DNA from 2 places in the Blautia sp. MB18-30 genome. Region 1 is predicted to be linked to the other one. Evidence: predicted binding sites of a transcription regulator. Region 1 holds the regulator's gene; the other holds the start of a gene.
What was found. Region 1 encodes HrcA, which represses chaperone genes, less so after heat shock. Its sites were predicted from a motif close to TGTTAGCACTCNNNNNNNNNGAGTGCTAACA; they were not measured.
Positions count from the first base shown of each region.

Region 2: the regulator HrcA is predicted to act here: its motif matches at 7,375-7,405, upstream of NCY57_RS09215 (Hsp20/alpha crystallin family protein).

Region 1 covers NZ_JAMOYY010000012.1:39,531-49,802, reverse strand. Annotated here, with positions in the region: gene prmA (50S ribosomal protein L11 methyltransferase) at 1-764, opposite strand, end outside; gene dnaJ (molecular chaperone DnaJ) at 923-2,113, opposite strand; gene dnaK (molecular chaperone DnaK) at 2,135-4,027, opposite strand; gene grpE (nucleotide exchange factor GrpE) at 4,081-4,716, opposite strand; gene hrcA (heat-inducible transcriptional repressor HrcA) at 4,735-5,778, opposite strand; gene NCY57_RS07430 (ABC transporter substrate-binding protein) at 5,954-7,207, opposite strand; gene NCY57_RS07425 (glycoside hydrolase family 172 protein) at 7,223-8,332, opposite strand; gene NCY57_RS07420 (carbohydrate ABC transporter permease) at 8,374-9,228, opposite strand; gene NCY57_RS07415 (carbohydrate ABC transporter permease) at 9,240-10,118, opposite strand; gene NCY57_RS07410 (ABC transporter substrate-binding protein) at 10,197-10,272, opposite strand, start outside.
Region 2 covers NZ_JAMOYY010000016.1:19,095-29,366, reverse strand. Annotated here, with positions in the region: gene NCY57_RS09245 (SH3 domain-containing protein) at 1-398, opposite strand, end outside; gene NCY57_RS09240 (DnaJ C-terminal domain-containing protein) at 764-1,855, shown strand; gene NCY57_RS09235 (PTS transporter subunit IIC) at 1,947-3,038, opposite strand; gene NCY57_RS09230 (aldo/keto reductase) at 3,088-4,212, opposite strand; gene NCY57_RS09225 (AraC family transcriptional regulator) at 4,575-5,420, shown strand; gene NCY57_RS09220 (glycoside hydrolase family 36 protein) at 5,436-7,067, opposite strand; gene NCY57_RS09215 (Hsp20/alpha crystallin family protein) at 7,583-8,035, shown strand; gene NCY57_RS09210 (hypothetical protein) at 8,404-9,048, shown strand; gene NCY57_RS09205 (hypothetical protein) at 9,118-10,083, opposite strand.

The DNA.
Region 1 (10,272 bases):
AGAATATTTGCAGTTACGATATCATATTTCTCATATCCGACCTGATTCTGAACTTCTTTGTCATCGATGATATTTCCGATCATCATGTCAAAAGATTTCTCCTCGATCTGGTTGGCCTCCTTGTTCTCAGATACTGCCGGAACTGCACAGGGATCAAGGTCTGTACCAACCACATGACCTGCACCAAGCTTCAGTGCAACGATCCCCAGGATTCCACTTCCGGTTCCCACATCAAGGATCTCCATTCCCGGCTTCACAAATTTCTTCAGCTGACGGATCACAAGCTGTGTGGTCTCATGCATTCCTGTACCAAAGGCAGTTCCCGGATCAATGTGGAGGATCATCTTGTCCTTATCTTCTGCCTTCACTTCTTCCCAGGACGGTACGATCAGAATGTCGTCTACATAGAACTGATGGAAGTACTGTTTCCAGTTATTGATCCAGTCCTTGTCCTCTGTCTGGGATTCTGTGATGGTTGCCTCTCCGATATCCACAAAGCTTCTCAGATCCTCCAGTGCAGCCTTCACATCTTTCAGGATTGCCTCGGTATCCGCATCCTCTTCCAGATAGAAGTTCAGATATGCGATCCCGTCATCTGCTGGTCCTTCCGGCATGATATCCACAAACATCTGTGCCTTATCCTCATCGGTCAGTGGCTGCTTGTCCTGGATCTCCACACCTTCAATCCCCACCTCGGCAAGTGTACAGATCACAATATCCTCTGCCTCTGTTTTTGTCTTAAGTGTAAAACGGTTCCATTTCATCTTTTATATCTCCTTATGCTGTATACACATTTACGGATTTTCGTTCCTGTCTGTCGCCTGTTTTCTATTGTCCCGAAAACGGGCACTTCTTTTAATATACACGAATACAGAAAAAAAAGAAAGAGGCATTTTGTGCCTCTTTCCTGTTTTCACTTTATTTATTCCTCAAACATTTCCTTAACTTTCTCACGGAAACCTTTTTTCTTCTTTTCGGTTTTTTCGGAAGTCTCGGATGTGCTGTCCTCTGACGGACGGTTTCCGCATGCCGCATCAAAAGCCTCCAAAGCTTTCTTTGCCTCCTCATTAAGGTTAGTCGGAGTCTGGACTACCAGTGTTACATAGTGGTCACCACGAACGTTCTTGTTACGTAATGACGGAACACCTTTGCCCTTCAGGCGGATTCTTGTATCCGTCTGTGTTCCCGGTTTCACCTCATAGGAAACCTCACCGTCAACGGTATTAATACGCATCTCACCGCCAAGTGCAGCCTGTGCAAATGTGATCGGAGCTGTTGAAAAGATATTCATATCCTGTCTCTGGAAGATCGGATGACGGGCTACATTTACCTCAACCAGCAGATCTCCTCTCGGACCGCCGTTGGTTCCCGGCTCACCTTTTTCACGGATACGGATGCACTGGCCATTGTCGATACCGGCCGGTACAGATACCTGGATCTTCTTTCTGGAAGAGGTATATCCGGTTCCACGGCAGGCACTGCATTTGTCCTTGATCACCTTACCGGTTCCGTTACAATCCGGACAGGTCTGAACATTACGTACCATACCAAACATGGACTGCTGGGTGTAAACGATCTGGCCCTGGCCTTTACATTTCGGACAGGTGATCGGTGATGTTCCCGGTTTCGCTCCGGTTCCGTGACATGTGGTACACTCATCTTTGAGAACGATTTCCAGCTCTTTCTCGCATCCGAAAACCGCTTCCTCAAAAGTAATGTTCACACGTGCACGAAGGTTGGCACCCTTCATCGGTCCATTGTTGGCCCGTCTGGTTCTGCCTCCGCCGCCGAACAGGTCTCCGAAGATATCTCCGAAGATGTCTCCCATATCCGCACCGTTGAAGTCAAATCCACCAAAGCCGCCGGCACCGCCTCCGCCGCCGTTTTCAAATGCCGCATGACCAAACTGATCATACTGTCTTCTCTTGTCGGCATCACTTAAAACGGAGTAAGCCTCTGTCGCCTCTTTGAATTTCGCTTCAGCCTCTTTATCACCCGGATTTACATCCGGGTGATATTTCTTGGCCAGCTTACGATATGCTTTTTTTAATGTTGCGTCGTCGGCGTTTTTATCCACACCTAAGACTTCATAATAATCTCTTTTATCAGCCATTGTAATTATTTCCTACTTGTCTTAGACTTCCTTGTAATCAGCATCTACAACATCATCGCCGTATCCTGCTTCATTTCCGCCCTGAGCACCAGCGTTTCCGCCCATGTTGCCCATATCCGGTCCAGGACCAGCCTGACCCTGAGCTCCCTGAGTCTGCTCATACATCTTGGAGAACAGTTTCTGAGCGCTCTCCATCATCTTCTCCTGTGCAGCCTTGATATCTGCAACCTGAGAATCAGTAAGCTCCTGAGCATTTGCTGTCTGTGCAAGAAGATCTTTCAGTGCATTGAGGTCAGCCTCAACACTTGCTTTATCGTTTGCGTCAAGCTTGTCGCCAGCTTCTTTCAGTGCATTCTCAACCTGGAATACCATGGAGTCTGCATTGTTTCTTGTGTCGATCGCCTCTTTACGTTTCTTATCCTGAGCCTCGAACTCAGCTGCTTCTTTGACAGCTTTGTCGATATCGGAATCGGACATATTGGAACCAGCTGTGATCGTGATGTGCTGCTCTTTACCTGTTCCAAGGTCTTTAGCGGATACATTAACGATACCGTTGGCATCAATATCAAATGTTACCTCAATCTGCGGAACTCCACGACGTGCTGGCGGGATTCCATCCAGACGGAACTGGCCGAGGGATTTGTTGTCTTTCGCGAACTGACGCTCACCCTGTACAACGTTGATATCTACAGCTGTCTGGTTATCTGCTGCTGTGGAGAAGATCTGGCTCTTCTTTGTAGGAATTGTAGTATTTCTCTCGATCAGACGAGTTGCGATACCACCCATTGTCTCGATGGACAGAGACAGCGGAGTAACATCCAGAAGAAGGATATCACCGGCACCTGCATCACCTGCAAGTTTACCACCCTGTACGGAAGCACCAAGTGCAACACACTCATCCGGGTTCAGGTTCTTGCTTGGCTCTTTGCCAGTTAACTGTCTTACCTTATCCTGTACAGCCGGAATACGGGAAGAACCACCAACCAGAAGTACCTGGCCAAGCTCAGAAGCTGTGATACCTGCATCAGACAGTGCACGGCGAACCGGCTCTGCAGTCATCTCTACAAGGTCATGTGTCAGCTCATCAAATTTAGCTCTTGTAAGGTTCATATCAAAATGCTTCGGTCCCTCAGCTGTAGCTGTGATGAACGGAAGGTTGATGTTTGTTGTTGTTGCGGAAGAAAGCTCTTTCTTAGCCTTCTCAGCTGCCTCTTTCAGTCTCTGAAGAGCCATCTTGTCGTTGCTTAAGTCTACGCCCTCTGTTCTCTTGAACTCGGAAAGCATGTAATCTGTGACCTTCTTATCAAAGTCATCTCCACCAAGACGGTTGTTACCAGCTGTGGAAAGAACCTCGATAACACCATCACCGATCTCGATCACGGATACATCGAATGTACCGCCGCCAAGGTCGTATACCATGATCTTCTGCTCTTTCTCATTGTCAAGACCATATGCAAGAGCTGCTGCTGTAGGCTCGTTGATAATACGTTTTACATCAAGACCTGCGATCTTACCTGCATCTTTGGTAGCCTGACGCTGAGCATCGTTGAAGTAAGCCGGAACTGTGATAACTGCCTCTGTTACTTTCTCACCAAGATATGCCTCTGCATCCTTTTTCAGTTTCTGAAGGATCATTGCGGAAATCTCCTGTGGAGAATATTTCTTGTCATCGATGGTTACACGGTAATCGGTACCCATCTCTCTTTTGATAGAGGAGATTGTTCTGTCTGCATTTGTAACTGCCTGACGTTTTGCAGGCTCACCTACCAGACGCTCTCCTGTTTTTGTGAATGCTACAACGGATGGTGTTGTTCTTGCGCCTTCTGTATTTGCGATAACTGTCGGCTGTCCACCTTCCATTACGGCTACACAGCTGTTTGTTGTACCTAAGTCAATACCAATAATCTTTCCCATGATTTTTTCCTCCTGTTTTAGTCTGTATCTGTTAAAATAAAGTTTGTTGTCAGTTAGTTTGCAACCTTTACCATACTGTGGCGTACTACGAAATCCTTGTAGGTGTAGCCCTTCTGAAATTCTTCCACCACGATGTTCTCTCCAACCTCTTCATCCTCCACATGCATCACTGCATTATGGAAATCCGGGTTGAATTCCTTTCCCACTGCTTCGATCGGCTTCACACCAAGCTCATCCAGTGTTGTGGTAAGCTGCTTGTAGATCATTTTCATTCCATCTGCAAAAGCATCGCCTTCCTGTGCCTGTGCAAGACCTCTTTCGAAGTTATCCACAACCGGCAGGATCTTTTCAACGATCTCTTTTGCGCCGATGATGTACATGCTGGATTTTTCTTTTTCCGTTCTTTTACGGAAATTATCAAATTCAGCCATGGTACGCTTCAGGCGATCGGTAAGTTCCTCCACCTTCTGCTCAGATTTATCTTTTTTCTTCTTTCCGAAAAAGGAAGTTTTTGATTTTTCTTCTTTTTTATCCTCTGAGGCAGCTTCTTCGCCTGGAGTATTGTTTTCTTCCTCCGGCAGATCTTCTCCCTCCGGTGTCAGGTTTTCTTCTTCCTGATCTCCGTCAGTTACGGGGATTTCCTTCTCCGCTTCCTGCTCTTCGGATGTTTTCTTTGTTTCCTCCGACACTTTTTTTCTACCGCCTTTCTAAGTTTTCTTCTTTTTCAAAACGTCATCCAGATGATTCTTCAGTTCCTTCAGACTGTCCACTACATTCTCATAATCCATTCGTTTGGGACCGATGATCCCGATGGTTCCGTACATTCCGTCTCCCAGTTCATATCTGGCAGTTACAATGCTGCAGTCCTTCATGGTCTGGATCGGCATCTCATCACCGATGTAAACCTGGATTCCTGTATTCTCTCCATCTGACATCTGTTCTTTTACAAGATCGGCAAGTTCATGCTTCTCCTCAAATGCGGAGATCAGCTCCGTTGCCTTCTCTTTATCGGCAAGCTCCGGATACTTGAAGATGTTAGTTGCACCTGAAGTATAGATCTCCATATCTTCCTCTTCCACATGAATGGTGGCTGCCACTGCATCCAGAACCGTTGCCACCACACCGCTGTGGCTGCCTGCCTGTTCCTTCAGTCTGGCGATCATCCCAAGGTTGATATCCTGAATCGGGATCCCATTGAGATTGGTGTTAAGAAGAAGATTCAGTTTCAGGATCGTCTGGTCGTCCATTTCCTCATCCAGATTGATGATCTGGTTCCGGACTGTATTGTTGTCACTGACAACCACTGCCACAAGCTGAAGCTCGCTCATTCTCGACAGCTGGATGAACTTGATCTTGTTGCCGCTGTACTGCGGAACGGAAACCATGGTAGCATAGTTGGTATTGGAAGCAAGAACCTTCGCAACCTTCTTAAGCACCTTATCCATCTTATCTGTCTTCTCAATGATCAGATCTCGCAGCTCTGCAACCTCCGCTTCCTTCTCCTTCATCAGCTCATTGACGTAAAGTCTGTAGCCTTTATCTGAAGGAATCCTTCCTGCTGAGGTATGAGGCTGGACGATATAGCCCATATCTGTCAGGTCTGACATTTCATTTCGGATCGTTGCGGAACTTACATTGAGATCCGCATACTTGGAAATGGTCCTGGAACCAACCGGTTCTCCGGTCTCCATATAGGTCTTGATGATTGCTTTTAAGATTTTTTGCTTGCGCTCATTCAACACCTCTTCCATGAAGCCATCTCCTTTCCTTTTTATTCTTCCTGACGGATGTTGATTCTTTTTTTATATCTGTTAGCACTCATTTTAGTGGAGTGCTAACATCTACAGTCTTTAAGATATCACCATGTAAAATATTTGTCAATATGTTTTGAAAAAAAGTTCTTATTTTTTCAAAACAAAAAAAGCATCAGTACGATGCTTTTTTGTAATACTGGTCTATGCAGTTCTGTGCCCCGGCAAAAAATTCCGCTTCTGTTTTCTGTCCCAGCACATATTTCTGAAATTCCGTTCCCATGGACGAAACAGCTTCTATGGAATCGGCACACAGTGGTCTTGCCTTCAGCTTATAATCTTTCAGATATTGCCGGACCATTTCAATGCCATCCAGATCAAAATTCTTATCCTCGATCACATCCAGTCTTGCCGGACACATTTTTGTCAGCTGTCCGTAATTTTTGCTGGCCTCATATCCGGACACATACTGAAGGAACTTCAGAGCTGCTTCTTTATGATCAGAATTTTTATTCAGTACATACTGCCAGGTTGCGATATTGGTCACCTTCTCGTCAAATTCCGGAAATGGTGCCATATGGATCTTATCTTTTCCATACACGCCTGCATTCTGAAAAGTACTCAACACACCGGTATACATAAACATACATCCATACTGGCCGTTTATAAATTTTTCATTCAGCTGGTCATGCTGGTCGATCAGATTCTCCTCTGATATCATCCCTGTATCCAGCATTCGCTTCATATATTCTGCCGCTTCTCTTGTTTTCGGATCCGTCCAGTCTGTATAATCTCCTCCGAAAAAATCGACATACTCGCTGATACTATTATATATGTAAGAAATCTCCCATGCATCCCCATATGCATATTTTCCCGTATTCTGAAGCTTTTTCTGAAGGATCTCAAGATCACTGAGACAGGAGAGTCTGTCCAGACCAGCCTGATCCAGCAATTCCTGGTTCACCCAGAATGCCATGATATCCATCCTGAACGGTACCGAAAAAATATGTCCGTCTGACATGCATATTTCTTTCAGGTATTCCTGCAGAAAATTCGCCGCTGTCTCCTCTGTCATAACCGTATCTTCCAACGGAAGAAGAAATCCCTTATGTTTAAATTCGGATATCATCTCATCATTTACTGTGATCAGATCAACAGAATCATCTCCTGATGTCAGAAGAGTTGCTATTTTGGCCTGGCGATTGTCCGCATTGGCCGGACATTTTTCAATATGGATCTTTATTCCAAGATCTTTTTCCGCCTGGCTGATAAAAGAATCAAAGCCTTCTGTGCCTGCATCCACATGAAGGATCGTCAGTTCCTGTCTGTTCTCCGGCACAATATCAGATGCAGCCTCCTTCTTCTGGACTCCACATCCTGTCACTGCCAGAGCCAGGGCAAATACCCCGCAAAATACCTGTTTTTTCAATCTCTACCACCCTTTTTATCTGGGCCATCTATCCTCTTTTGACATCAACGGCTGGAACGGTGCATGAGGAAGTGTCTGATACCAGTACGCTACACTTGCCACATCATCCTGTCGTTCAAACAGGCCACGGTATCCGACGCCTATCTGCTGAATCGTAACGCGAAGATCCTCTTCAAAGCAGATTGGATCCTGTAAATGCCATCTGTAAAAGCCTCTCATTGGCGGGCAGTCATCATTATGATAAAAATTGTGGATCAGCTCGTCATGGGCAGAATAATACGGATATCCCAGATACGGCGTGTTATAATTCTGTTCCACGGTTTTTCCATCCACCTGTTTGGCAAAGCTCCAGGAACCACCAAAGTAATCTTCCGTTCCTGTTCCACAGATGGTCGGATACTCCTCATCTCCGTCAATATAAAACTTCATTTCTCCCTCGCCCCACCAGTAACGTTCCAGTGTGGTAAGTGCCATGTAGGTTCCTATATAATGGCCTTTTCCTTTTACTCCATCCAAAATTGTATAATCTTTTGTTTTTTCTGTCAACCGTTCCCTTCTCCACTGCGCATGGAAATAAGCAATATCGTCCGGAAGCTCATCATAGAGACAGTAATCTACCTGATAAAAGAAAGCCGGGATTTTATTTGCATGCTGGTTTTCCAGTGTGATCTTTGCTTTCTTCTTAAACGGCATCGGGAAATAGCAGTTAAAGCCCCTGTTTGGAACAACAGCCACCGGAACAGAATTTACAAAACATTCCCTTCCGAATCCGCAGCAGAAGAAATCACCCAGAGGACTTTCCACGGAAGGAGTTTCCTCGTCATCCCAGTACATACGGATTACAAGATCTCTCAGTACAAAGCAATCTGCCTCTGTAGTCTTGTTATCAACGGTGATCCAGATATGATTGATCTGTCCCGGTCCTTCCATTTCTGCCAGAGTTACCACAGTTCCCGGCTCAATATCCCTGAGACACGGGCTTCCTTTTCTGGACGGTCCCAGATGACTTGCAGCCATACCGCCTCTGCCTTTTTCTCCATGAGGATTTTCTGCGTTGATCGCACGGCTTTTTCCATGCTTTGCAAGTGCGATCCCTCCCAGTCCGCCTGTAAATGCCTGATACATATCTGTTTTCTCCTCTCTTTTGGAAATTAAAAATATTATATTTACGCTTTTACTCCACCTGCCATGATACCATCCATGATCTGTTTCTCAAAAACAGCTACAAAGATAATGATCGGAAGAAGGATGATCCATCCCATGGCGCTGACCAGATCCCACGGAACTCCATACATGTTGTCACGTAACGGAAGCTGTACGATGGAAACAGAAAGTACCTGAATACCATTTGAATAAAACAACGGTGTGAAAAAGTTATTCAGACAGGTAATAAAGTTGATAATGCAAACCGTAGCGATTGCCGGCTTCATCAGCGGCAGAACGATCGTAAACAGTCTCTGTGAAAAAGATGCGCCGTCAATAGCAGCTGCCTCCTCCAGTGAGATCGGGATCTCACCGACAAAGTTTCTGAGGATCAGAACCGTAAACGGTATAACGGTACTGATATAAAGAAGGATAAGTCCCGGATATGTATCATACAGCTTTACCTTCTGCATAAACTCATACAGCGGGCGGGCTGTGACAACCTCAGGGATCAGCATGGTAGCCAGAACAAACGCAAATGCAACAGAAACTCCCTTTGAGTTAAATCTTGAGAAGCCATAGGCAGCCATTGCACACAGCACGGTACTGATCACAAGTGTAATGCCTACGATCAGAACTGTATTTCCGATCTTTGAAAGCAGTCCTACATTCTGTATCAGAAATTTATAGCTTTCCAGTGTGGGATGATCCGGAAGATAATCGATCGGTGTTTTAAACAGTTCTCCTGACGGTGTGATCGAAGAAATAAAGATCCAGTAAACCGGGAACAGGATCAGAAAAGCCACAACTGCAAACAGAACCCATCTTCCAACGGCTACCACTCCATGATAAACATTATATTTTCCTGTATTCTTCACGATAATTCCCCCTAACTGTCAAACTTATTCATAACACGTATATTCAGCCAGCTGAAGATCGCCATTACAACAAACAGCAGCATAGCCAGCGCCGAAGCATATCCTACGTTTAGATTTGTAAATGCTTCTGTTGTGATTCTGTATGCGATCAGCGCAGTATCCTCTCCAGGGCCTCCAGATGTCATGGAATAAACCAGATCGAAGGTTGTCAGTCTCCAGAGTGTGAACGGAATACATAAAGTCAGGACATTTTTTGCGATCAGCGGAAGTGTGATCCGGAAAAAGCTCTGGATCCCGTTTGCACCGTCTACCTTTGCTGCCTCATAGATATCGCCGGAAATAAACTGAAGTCCGGAAAGTACAAGAATTGCAAAGAACGGAAGGTCCTTCCACAGGTCCATTGCAATTACCGCTGCTCTTGCAGTACCTGTATTGATCAGCCAGCTGTTCTGGTAACCCGGTACAAACCAGCGGATAAAATCATTGATCAGACCATAATCATTGTTAAATGCCCATTTTGCAGCCATACCGGCTACTACTGCAGGCATAGCCCACGGGATCAGCACGATGGTCCTCAGAAAACGGCGGCCTTTGAATTTCATATTCAGGATCAGTGCCAGGATAACTCCGAGGATCACATGAAAGATCATGGAAGCAACCACAAATATTGCCGTAAAGCTGATCGATGTGAGCACTTTAGGATCAGAAAATACCTTCAGGTAATTCTTGAAGCCTATAAATTCATTGATACCTGCAAGGATACTGATATTAAAGAAGCTGTTTTTCACAGTCATCAGAATGGGATATACTGTTGTAAAACCTCGAATCAGTACAACCGGCAGGATCAAAAGCCATGGTATCCACTTCATATTTTTTTTGCTTATTGTCATGGAACTTTCCTCCCTGTTCATCAAGCAATGTAAAGCAGACTTTTACCTCTGCTTTACATTGCTGTTTTTTTATATCTTTTACTTATACATATCTACCACATCCTGAGCCTTCTTGCAGAACTCATCAACTGTAATCTCGTCTTTCATACAGGAC
Region 2 (10,272 bases), on a different contig from region 1:
TAAGCTGCGGTACTTCGAAGAGCCAGATAGCCTTTTTTTACCTTTACTGTCCAGGAATCGTTGGAAGCTGTGGCGTTCTCTGCTATCTGGATATAGTTTTTGTCCAGATAGCCGGATTTATCCAGTCTTGGCACGTATGCATACCAGTAAGTAGCGTCCTTCCGATTTGTAACTTCCACAAGATCTCCTGTATTCAGCTGTCCGATCTCATTGCCTTTGTCAAAAGCCTTCTCACTCCGAAGAGCCAGGTATCCATCTGTGACTTTGACTTTAAAAGTGGTTCCTGCTGCTGCCTTTGTCTCCCGGATCGTCGCCGGAAAAGCTGCTGCCAGTATAAGTGTCAGAAGTACCAGCCTTTTTACTGCCTTTATATGGGACAGAAGAGTTCTTTTTCTCATATTATACGCCTCCTTTTCTTTTTTGGATCTTTCTCTGATCTGCTGCTCTCTCTGTTTTTTATTTACTGAGCAGACCGCACCGGAATTTATGGTAGTATTATATCATATTTTTAGCTGATAGCTGTAAGAATCATATCTCTTATTTCAGTCCAAAATGTTCTTTTTCACAATGCAGGTATTGACACTTTTAATTAGCAGTGTTATATTACATGTAGAACAAGATAAAAGTAATGCCCCCGGGATTTTTCCCGGGGAATTTTATACGCATACGTTCAATATATGACAGTCCGGGAGATCTGTCCTCTGAGAGGACAGATCGATCATCCGGGACGCTGCAGACTATAATATAAGGGAAGGTGAATACCATGGCAGTAAAAAGAGATTATTACGATGTTCTGGGCATTGACCGGAACGCAGATGAAAAAACAATAAAAAAAGCCTATCGTAAACTGGCCAAAAAATATCATCCGGATACAAACGCCGGTAATGCAGATGCCGCAGATAAATTTAAAGAAGTAAACGAAGCCTACGATGTCTTAAGTGATCCAAAGAAGAAAAAAATGTATGATCAGTTTGGTCATGCCGCATTTGAAGCAGGAGCTGATCCTGGAGCCGGCGCAGGTGCCGGTGGATTCGGCGGATTCCAGGGTGGCGGCAATGGCAGCTATCAGGAATTTCATTTTAACGGTGAAAATATGGACGATATTTTTGGTGATATCTTCGGAAATATGTTCCACGGCAGTCACGGCGAAAGCCGCGGTTTCGGCAGCAATGGCACATATGAGCATTTCACCGGTAACGGTGGCAGCTTTCACAGTGGATTTGGCGGAAGTGGCTTTCACAGCGGCAACGGCTTCGGCGGATTCCATCAACAGGATTTTCCGCAAAAAGGCTCTGATGTGAAGGCCAGCATCAACGTTACCTTTGATGAGGCAGCTTTTGGTGCAGATAAAAGGATCTCTCTGTCCGGTCCGGACGGAAGCTCCGGTGCACCGCAGACACTTCAGATTCATATTCCGGCAGGTATTGATACCGGCAAGAGTATCCGTCTGAAAGGAAAAGGCATGCCCGGAACCGGCGGCGGTGAGCCTGGTGACCTTCTTCTGAAGGTTACCGTAGGAACACGTCCTGGCTATGAACGAAAGGGATCAGATGTTTATACCACCATTTCTATTCCTTACACAACCGCTGTTTTCGGCGGTGAAGCCACCGTTCCCACCCTTTACGGAAATGTTATCTGTAAGATCAGGGAAGGTATGCAGTCCGGTTCCAAGATCCGCCTGAGAGGAAAAGGCATTGTTTCCATGAAGAACCCTTCTGTCCGCGGTGATCAGTATGTAACCATTCAGATCCAAGTTCCTCAGGATCTGAATTATTCCGCAAAAGAGAAACTCCATGAATATGCAAGGGCCTGTGGACTGGAACGGAGTAATGCCACCGGATCACATGTAGCATAAAAGTTAAAATAAAAGAGTATCACAAAGCTCATCACTATCAATGAGTTCCTGTGATACTCTTTTTTGATTTTAAAGTAAGATCTGATATAGCTTATGACAGCGTCATATCTCCATCTTTCACCCATCCGAGCTTACGTACAAACATATTGATCAACGGGCAGAGAACTGCCGGGAGAATAAAAGAGATCAGAAAAAGTCCTGCCCAGTCCATAGCTGTAACAGCTGTCTTGGTTCCTTCTGCAATATCATTCATCCATCCTGTATACACACCGATCTGACCTACAAAACCGCAGGTACCCATTCCTGAGGATACAGCAGTTCCGTTCATCTGAAGCCTGAACAAGCAGGTTGCAATAGGTCCTGTGATAGCAGATGTTACGATCGGAGCGATCCAGATCCTTGGATTTCTGACAATATTACCCATCTGGAGCATGGAAGTTCCAATTCCCTGAGAGACAAGACCACCCCATTTGTTTTCCCTGAAGGACATGACCGCAAAACCGACCATCTGCGCACAGCAGCCCGCTACTGCAGCGCCGCCTGCCAGTCCGGTAAGTCCCAGAGCCGCGCAGATCGCAGCAGAAGAGATTGGCAGCGTCAGTGCGATTCCAACAAATACAGAAACCAGGATTCCCATAAAGAATGGCTGCAGATCTGTTGCCCACATGATCACGCTTCCTACCTTCATGGCAGCTTTTCCAAGGGCCGGTGCCCACCATGCGGAAAGACCTACGCCCACACCGATGGTTACAAGAGGCGTTACAAGGATATCGATCTTTGTTTCCTTTGAAACTGCCTTACCGATCTCAGCTGCAACAATAGCAACAAACAGTACAGCCAGAGGACCGCCTGCTCCGCCAAGTGCGTTGGAGGCAAATCCAACGGTGATCAGCGAAAACAATACCAGCGGCGGGCAATGCAAGGCGTAACCGATAGCTACTGCCATGGCAGGGCCGCTCATGGCAGATGCCAGAGAACCTACTGTGTACTGGGTATCATTGACTGTGGCAACTGCCATAGTCAGAAACGGAATGTGAAACTGTGTGCCAATGGTGTTGATGATCGTACCGATCAGCAGGGAACAGAAAAGTCCCTGTGCCATAGCTCCCAGTGCATCGATACCATATCTCTTCAGAGAGATCTCAATATCCTTCCGTTTCAGAAATGCTTTGAATTTTTCCATTTTTAAACTCTCTCCTTACCCTGATCCGCTTCCTGCCGGATCAGTTCCTTTATTTGCAAAAAGCCTCGCTTACTTTCTCAAGTTCCTCGCGGATGGAAATATGCTGTGGACATACTTCCTCACACTGTCCGCATTTTACACATTCATCTGCACGCTTTCTGCCATGACTGACTACCAGCCAGTCTTCCTGATGCGCTGCGGCGGCTTTATTTCCGTACAATGTCAGATAATTCATTGCTGTAAAAGAACCGGAAATTCCGATTTCCATCGGACAGACCTTTGCACAGTAGTTACAGGTTGTGCATGGGATCAGAGGAATTTTGCTCATAGCCTCTCTTGCCTTATCAAGAGTCTCCTTCTCACTGCCAGTAAGGCCATTGAAATCCTTCATAAAGGAAAGGTTATCCTCCATCTGTGCAACATTGCTCATTCCGGAAAGTACGGTGATCACGCCTTCCAGATTTGCCGCAAAACGGATCGCCCAGGATGCTGTGGATGCTTCCGGCTCTGCTTCCTTCAGAAGCTTTTCCACTGCTTCCGGCGGAGTTGCAAGCATGCCGCCTTTTACAGGTTCCATGATAATGACCGGTTTTCCATGTTTTCTGGCTACCTCGTAGCAGGCTTTTGACTGGATCACCGGATTTTCCCAGTCTGCGTAATTGATCTGCAGCTGTACAAATTCCATTTCCGGATGTGCAGTGAGAAGTGCATCCAGCTCCTCCGGTGTAGAGTGGAACGAAAATCCTGCATGTCTGATCAGACCGGCTTCCTTCTGTTCACGGATCCAGTCCCATAAACCGTACTCATCAAAATATTTTGTTCTGTGCTCTCCAAGATTGTGGAGAAGATAAAAGTCGAAATATCCTGCCTTTGTTCTCTCCAGAGATGTTTTAAACTGTGCAAGAGCTTCATCTCTTGTCTTGCAGTTGATCCAGGCTGCCATCTTGGTGGCTAGTTGATATTTTTCTCTCGGATAACGCTCTACCAGCGCTTCGCGGATAGCATCTTCGCTTCCTGCATAAGCCCATGCTGTATCAAAATATGTAAATCCGGCTTCCATAAATTTGTCCACCATGACTTTGGTCTGCTCCACATCGATCACACCTTCTGATTTCTGCGGAAGTCTCATAAGGCCAAAACCAAGTTTTTTGATCTCTTCACCTAAATATGCCATATCTTTCTCCCTTCTTATTACATACCGGAAAATTCCTCATATCATCTGATATATCACCGGATAAGCAATATTTCTGACACAGATATCTCCCGGACCGTTATATTTTTGCCGCAGAGAAACTGCGTTTCTCCTATTATAACGATATTTTTCCTGGTGGTAAACCTTTTTCTTTTACAAGTGTCAAGACAATGCCTGCATTACGTCTGAATTTTTGCAGAAAACAGAAAAACAGCTGCCACACGTTTATCGCACGGCAACTGTCTTTTGTCCTATCAGTTCATCTTTGTTCTTTACACCTCAGATCAAATATTTTAAACTGATATTACTTATAATAACCATATATCGAAAGGCAGAAAACTCTCATGAAAAACAAGCAGGTCATGAACCGCCAGACTTCATCAAAAGAACTTCATCTTATTTCCTGCGGCTGGGAAAAATGTACACCGGAACAGTCCTACGGCCCTGGTGTCCGGCGATATTACACCATCCATTTTGTGCTGAGCGGACAGGGATATTTCTATATGAACAACCGGAAATATACCCTGAAAGCCGGACAGTGCTTTTTCATTCCTCCTATGACCAGTTCTCTCTACAAAGCGGAACCTTCTGATCCCTGGACTTACATCTGGATCTGCTTCAACGGAGAAAACGCTCCAACGCTTTGCGAACACTGCCATCTTACCGGGGAAACTCCGGTCCAGCAGCTGAATTCGGTTCTTCCATATCAGGAAACTATTCTTGAAATGATGGCTCATCCACAACTGACGCCTTCCGGTGAGGCCTATATCCAGAGCGGTCTTTACCGGATCATTGCCCTGCTGGAGGAAGAATTTCATGCTTCCTACACCACCATGGAATCCAATGAGAATTTTTACATCACACAGGCTGTTGATTACATCAAAAAAAGTCCGCTACAGAATATCACTGTGACAGATGTTGCTGACTATCTCCATATCAGCCGCAGCCACCTTTACGGACTTTTTAAAAAACATCTTGGAACCACACCCCAAGCATTCCTGACTTCAGCCAAGATCATCAACGCCCGGGAGCTTCTGACCATCACGGATATCCCTGTCTCCAGCGTGGCGTTCTCCTGCGGATATCAAAATCCATTTGCCTTTTCCCGTGCCTTCAAAAAAGAAACCGGCATGACGCCACGGGAATACCGGGAAAAATATCATCATGCCGAGGATCTTCTGGATTGCTGAACCACTTTTCCTGATTTACGGAACAACTACCTTGGCATTATAGTACTCCACCGCAGCATCCATGGTCGGACCTTCGTTGTCAAACCAGTCATAAGTGATAGTTTCGCCGTTTTCTCCCCATACCTCCGGGCAGTCGATTTCTTCCCAGTCAAGCGGAACAAAATGCTCTTCCTGTTCTGATGCACGCAGCATGATCTGATGCAGCTCCTCAAATTCCTCCGGATTCAAAACTCCAGGTTTTGCGGATACAAACAGTGGTGTACCGCTCTTTGCAAGAACGTCTGCCCACTGACGATTTTTCTCCCATGGGATCATTCCGAAAATACCGACACAGTCTGCATCAATATGGTAAAACGTATTGTGCTGCGGAAGACGGAATGCCAGCGTATTTACGCCCATTCGTCTGGTACGCTCCCAGATACGTCCGCTGGTATCGTCACCGGTCCGGTTCAGATGCATCAGGCCTGCGCCGAGATGTCCGATGGTATTGCAGCCGATGATCACTGCGTTGTTACTCCGGGAAGCATCATAAATCTCCTGATAAAGCATTTTTACGATTTCTGCGCTGGTTTTTGTCTGATCATAAAAATGCCATTTCTCCATGGAATTGTCTCTTAAATTCGCCTCAAATCCCCATTTTCCAAAGAGATCAAAGGTAGAAAAATCATGCTTGATCAGCGTGTATCCCCAATCACAGATTCTCTCGATATCTTTACGGATATATTCCAGTGCATCCGGGTGGGACGGATCGAGACAGTCATTATAGGAAATTCTCCACTCATCCGGGATATTCTCATCTTCATTAAGAAGCAGACGGACCCAGATACCCGGGCGGACACCTTTTTTCTCCAGCTTGTCTGCAAGACCTTTCATATCCGGAAATCTGGCATTGCCTTTTGTCCAGGGTCCACCGTTGTATTCATCCAGGCGGTGATGCTCCTGCCAGCAGTCATCAATGACCATGAACGGAGGATTTTTTACACCTTCGGTCAGTTTCAGGATATAATCGGTATCACTTAAGATCTCCTCTTCGGAGCTGTCACCGTAAGCATAATACCAGTTATTGCTTCCATATACCGGAAACTCCGGGAAGATCGGATCTGTACACATTTTTTCACAGAATTTCTGTGCAGTTTCAAAAGTATCTGCTCCTTCTGCTTCCATGCCGACGATCTGTGCGGCACACAGCTTTCTTCCTTTCAGCTGTACTCCTGTATTTCCGCAGCGAACATCCAGAAACAAAGTAATTCCTTTGGTATCCACCTGCCAGCAGCACATAGCAGAAGGACGGACCTTTACACCAAAGCAGAGAACCTTCTCAGAAAACTTCGCCAGAAAATACCATGGCAGATAACGGTTTCCGCTCATTCCATGCCATTCCGCATCACCATAGGTACGTTCCCAGGCATCTCCCAGAAATCTGGCTGATTTCGGGATCTTATAGTTCCATCTCAGTTTCACACATCTCACTGCATCCTCGGATGTGACAAATATATCCTCATGTTCACCTGCGTCCTGAAATTCCACAGTAGTTGCACCGGCAGCTACTGTCGTCTGCCCTCCCTGGCACACAAGTCTCTCCTCTTCTGTTTCCACTGTTACATAATCCGGTACCCCAAGCTTAAAATCTGCATATTTTTTCTGCATTATTCTCTCCTCCTGTACTTTTTCATTTACATTTTGCTTTACCTGCATACTCATGAACACTGTCTTTCTATCGTCTGTTCAACTCAGAAGAATGTACGAAAAATTTTTTTAATACATTTTGTCTATATGCCTTATTATATTGATTTTTTTGGTTTTTTCTATGCTTTAAAGTTATTATAACATTGCAGAATGTTCAATCTGCATAAGCTTTTCAGACCTTGTCCGATTCGCTTTTTAATATAAGAACATAAAGGGCTAAAGGTGGAAATTAGTTTTTCATTTTACGGAACACAAATTCTTCACAACTTTTTAGCACTCGCCTCTTGACTTTGCTAGCAACAGGTGTTATATTACATATAGAACAAAGGAGAAGATAAAAAAGAACTTCCAGATGTTCAGAATAAAACCAAACGATCACCACTGCGGAATAACCCGAAGTGGTAACTATATACCGGCAACAGTTGGATTTCTTGATCCACCGGAACGGCTTTTCAATTTGAAAGGAGAAATGACTTATGATGTTCCCGAGTGTATTTGGAGAAAACTTATTTGATGACTGGATGGATGATTTTGGATTCAGAGATAATTTCTTTAGCGGAAAGAACCCTCTTTATGGCAAACATGCAAAAAATATCATGAAAACTGATGTACGTGAAACAGATAAAGGCTATGAGCTGGATGTAGATCTTCCAGGATTTAAGAAAGATGAAGTACAGGTACAGCTGAAGGATGGTTATCTTACCATCTCCGCTGCCAAGGGTCTTGACAAAGACGAGGAAGACAAGAAAGGCAATTATATCCGCCGTGAACGTTATGCCGGCAGCACAAGCAGAAGCTTCTATGTTGGTAATGGTGTAAAAAACGAAGATGTCCATGCAAAATTTGAGAACGGTGTTCTGAGACTTTCTATTCCGAAAAAAGCAGCTGAAGAGATTGAAGCTGATAAATATGTATCTATTGAAGGCTGATATTGACTCACTCTCACAGGGGGAGGATCCTTAGGGATTCTCCTCCTCTTTTTTATACGCAATAATACATATGACACTCTCTTTCCAATTTACTACGTACTCACAAGTACTTTCACTCTATAGTAATGATCCTATTGTCAAAGTTTTCATGATATTGGATATTTTTTAACAAATACGCTTGATTTTTTGAATATTTTTTATATATTTTGCATTATATTATTTCATTTTTTTGAAATTAATGGTATAATATGCACAGCTAATCGGATATTTGCAATCCGCATTCGGTTAAATAAATCTGTTTCGTAATCCTTCAGGATAATTCTCCTGAACAACCACGTAAAACACGATCACGACAGGAGGTTTTTATTATGGATCAGGACAACATCATAAAAATTTATGCACGCACTGACAACCGCATACAGCTTAAAATGATTCCGGGACACTTCGTAACATCCCAGTCCCATATCACACACTACCTGGATCTCACTACTATGAAATCCAGATGCGCTGAAGCACAGCGTATTGCATCCGCTCTCGCAGCAAATTACGAAGCATCCATTCCGGTAGACACCATCGTCTGCATGGACGGACTTGAAGTGATCGGTGCTTATCTCGCCGAAGAACTGACCAAAGCCGGCGTCCTTTCCATGAACGCACACCAGACCATCTACGTCATCACCCCTGAGTTCAACAGCACCGGGCAGATGATCTTCCGCGACAACTATGAACCAATGATCAATGGAAAAAACATCCTCGTCCTAAATGGTTCCATCACCACCGGATCCACATTGAACCGAGCTATCGAAAGCGTTCTGTACTATGGCGGTAAAATCCGCGGCGTGGCAGCCATCTACAGCAGTGTAGACAGTGTAGCCACACTCCCTGTCCACTCTATCTTTCAGGCCAGAGACATCCCGGACTATCACTCCTACCGCTCTGACAACTGCCCACTGTGCAAAAACCGCCAGAAGATCGATGCTATTGTCAGCAGTTACGGATATTCTGTATTATAAGATTCAGATCAATCAACGAATCCCCCATGGATAGCAAAACCAGTGGGGGATTCTCTTTATCTTTTCTTATTATAATTGATATTCTCTGTACATAGCTTCACGCATTTCTTTATCTGTAACAACCTTCTGAATCTCATTACCACGATTATCAAGTATAAGCCTGTTGATCAGAACACTAAGTCGTTCTTCCCCCTGGGCCATTCCCTGAGCCATTCCCTGAGCCATTCCCTGTTCTCGCCCCAGTGCTTCAGCCTGTTCTTTAGCTTCCGCCATCAGTCTTGCCCTTTTCTCAGATTCCAGTTCCAGAACATGTCCACCCATAATCTCACCTATTCCTTTCCGGACTTTCTCCTCATTTCTGAAAATATGATCAGATATCCGAGTTATCAGTCCAATCAGATCACTGAACAGTTCAGACCTTCCAGATTCAGTGATCTCTACCTCCAGTTTACTCCGGATCACTTCATATTCATTCAGTAATTCCTGAAAAAGTTGTGGATTCTCACTCATCTCATGCCCTCTTTTTTCATATCGCATGATATAAAAAGGAAGCAGCATAAGAAGACTCTTTTCAAATATCTTATCTTTTGTATAATTCTCTACTTTAATGGCAGGCACTCTGTACAAATGACATCCTCCATCCGGAAAAACCACATCCACTTCCAGAAAATCCGGCGTATTCCTACTATTTCTCAGATACAACACACAAGAACGTGGAAACTCCATCCGATACCTCCGTCCCTGCTTTCTGGCAAACTCAACAGCAGTTGCAAAATCATACTCTATCATCCGTACAGCCATTGTCGTGTCATCCGTACTCTGACATTCTATATGATAAATCCTGTTTCCGATCAACAGCCGCGAATCCGTAATAATCTCACCATCCACCCGCTGATACTCATTACGCAGCTGCACAATCTCCACATCAGCCGGGTATGATGTATGAAAAACATCATTGATCAAAGGCACGACCAGAAACGTCATTTTCTCCATCATAGTACGAAAAACATCATCAAAAATCGTATTATCTCTCAAACAATACTCCTTCTGGTATATACAATTATACCATCAACCAAACACTTCAGAAACCCTGTATACAGTTTTTATAAATATTTTTTGAAAAAACGCTTCAGACATTGAAGCAAAAAGAAACCAAATAAATGGATAGATCTTATAAGATATACAAATCATACCACACATCCCACCACAACACCACAAAAAACC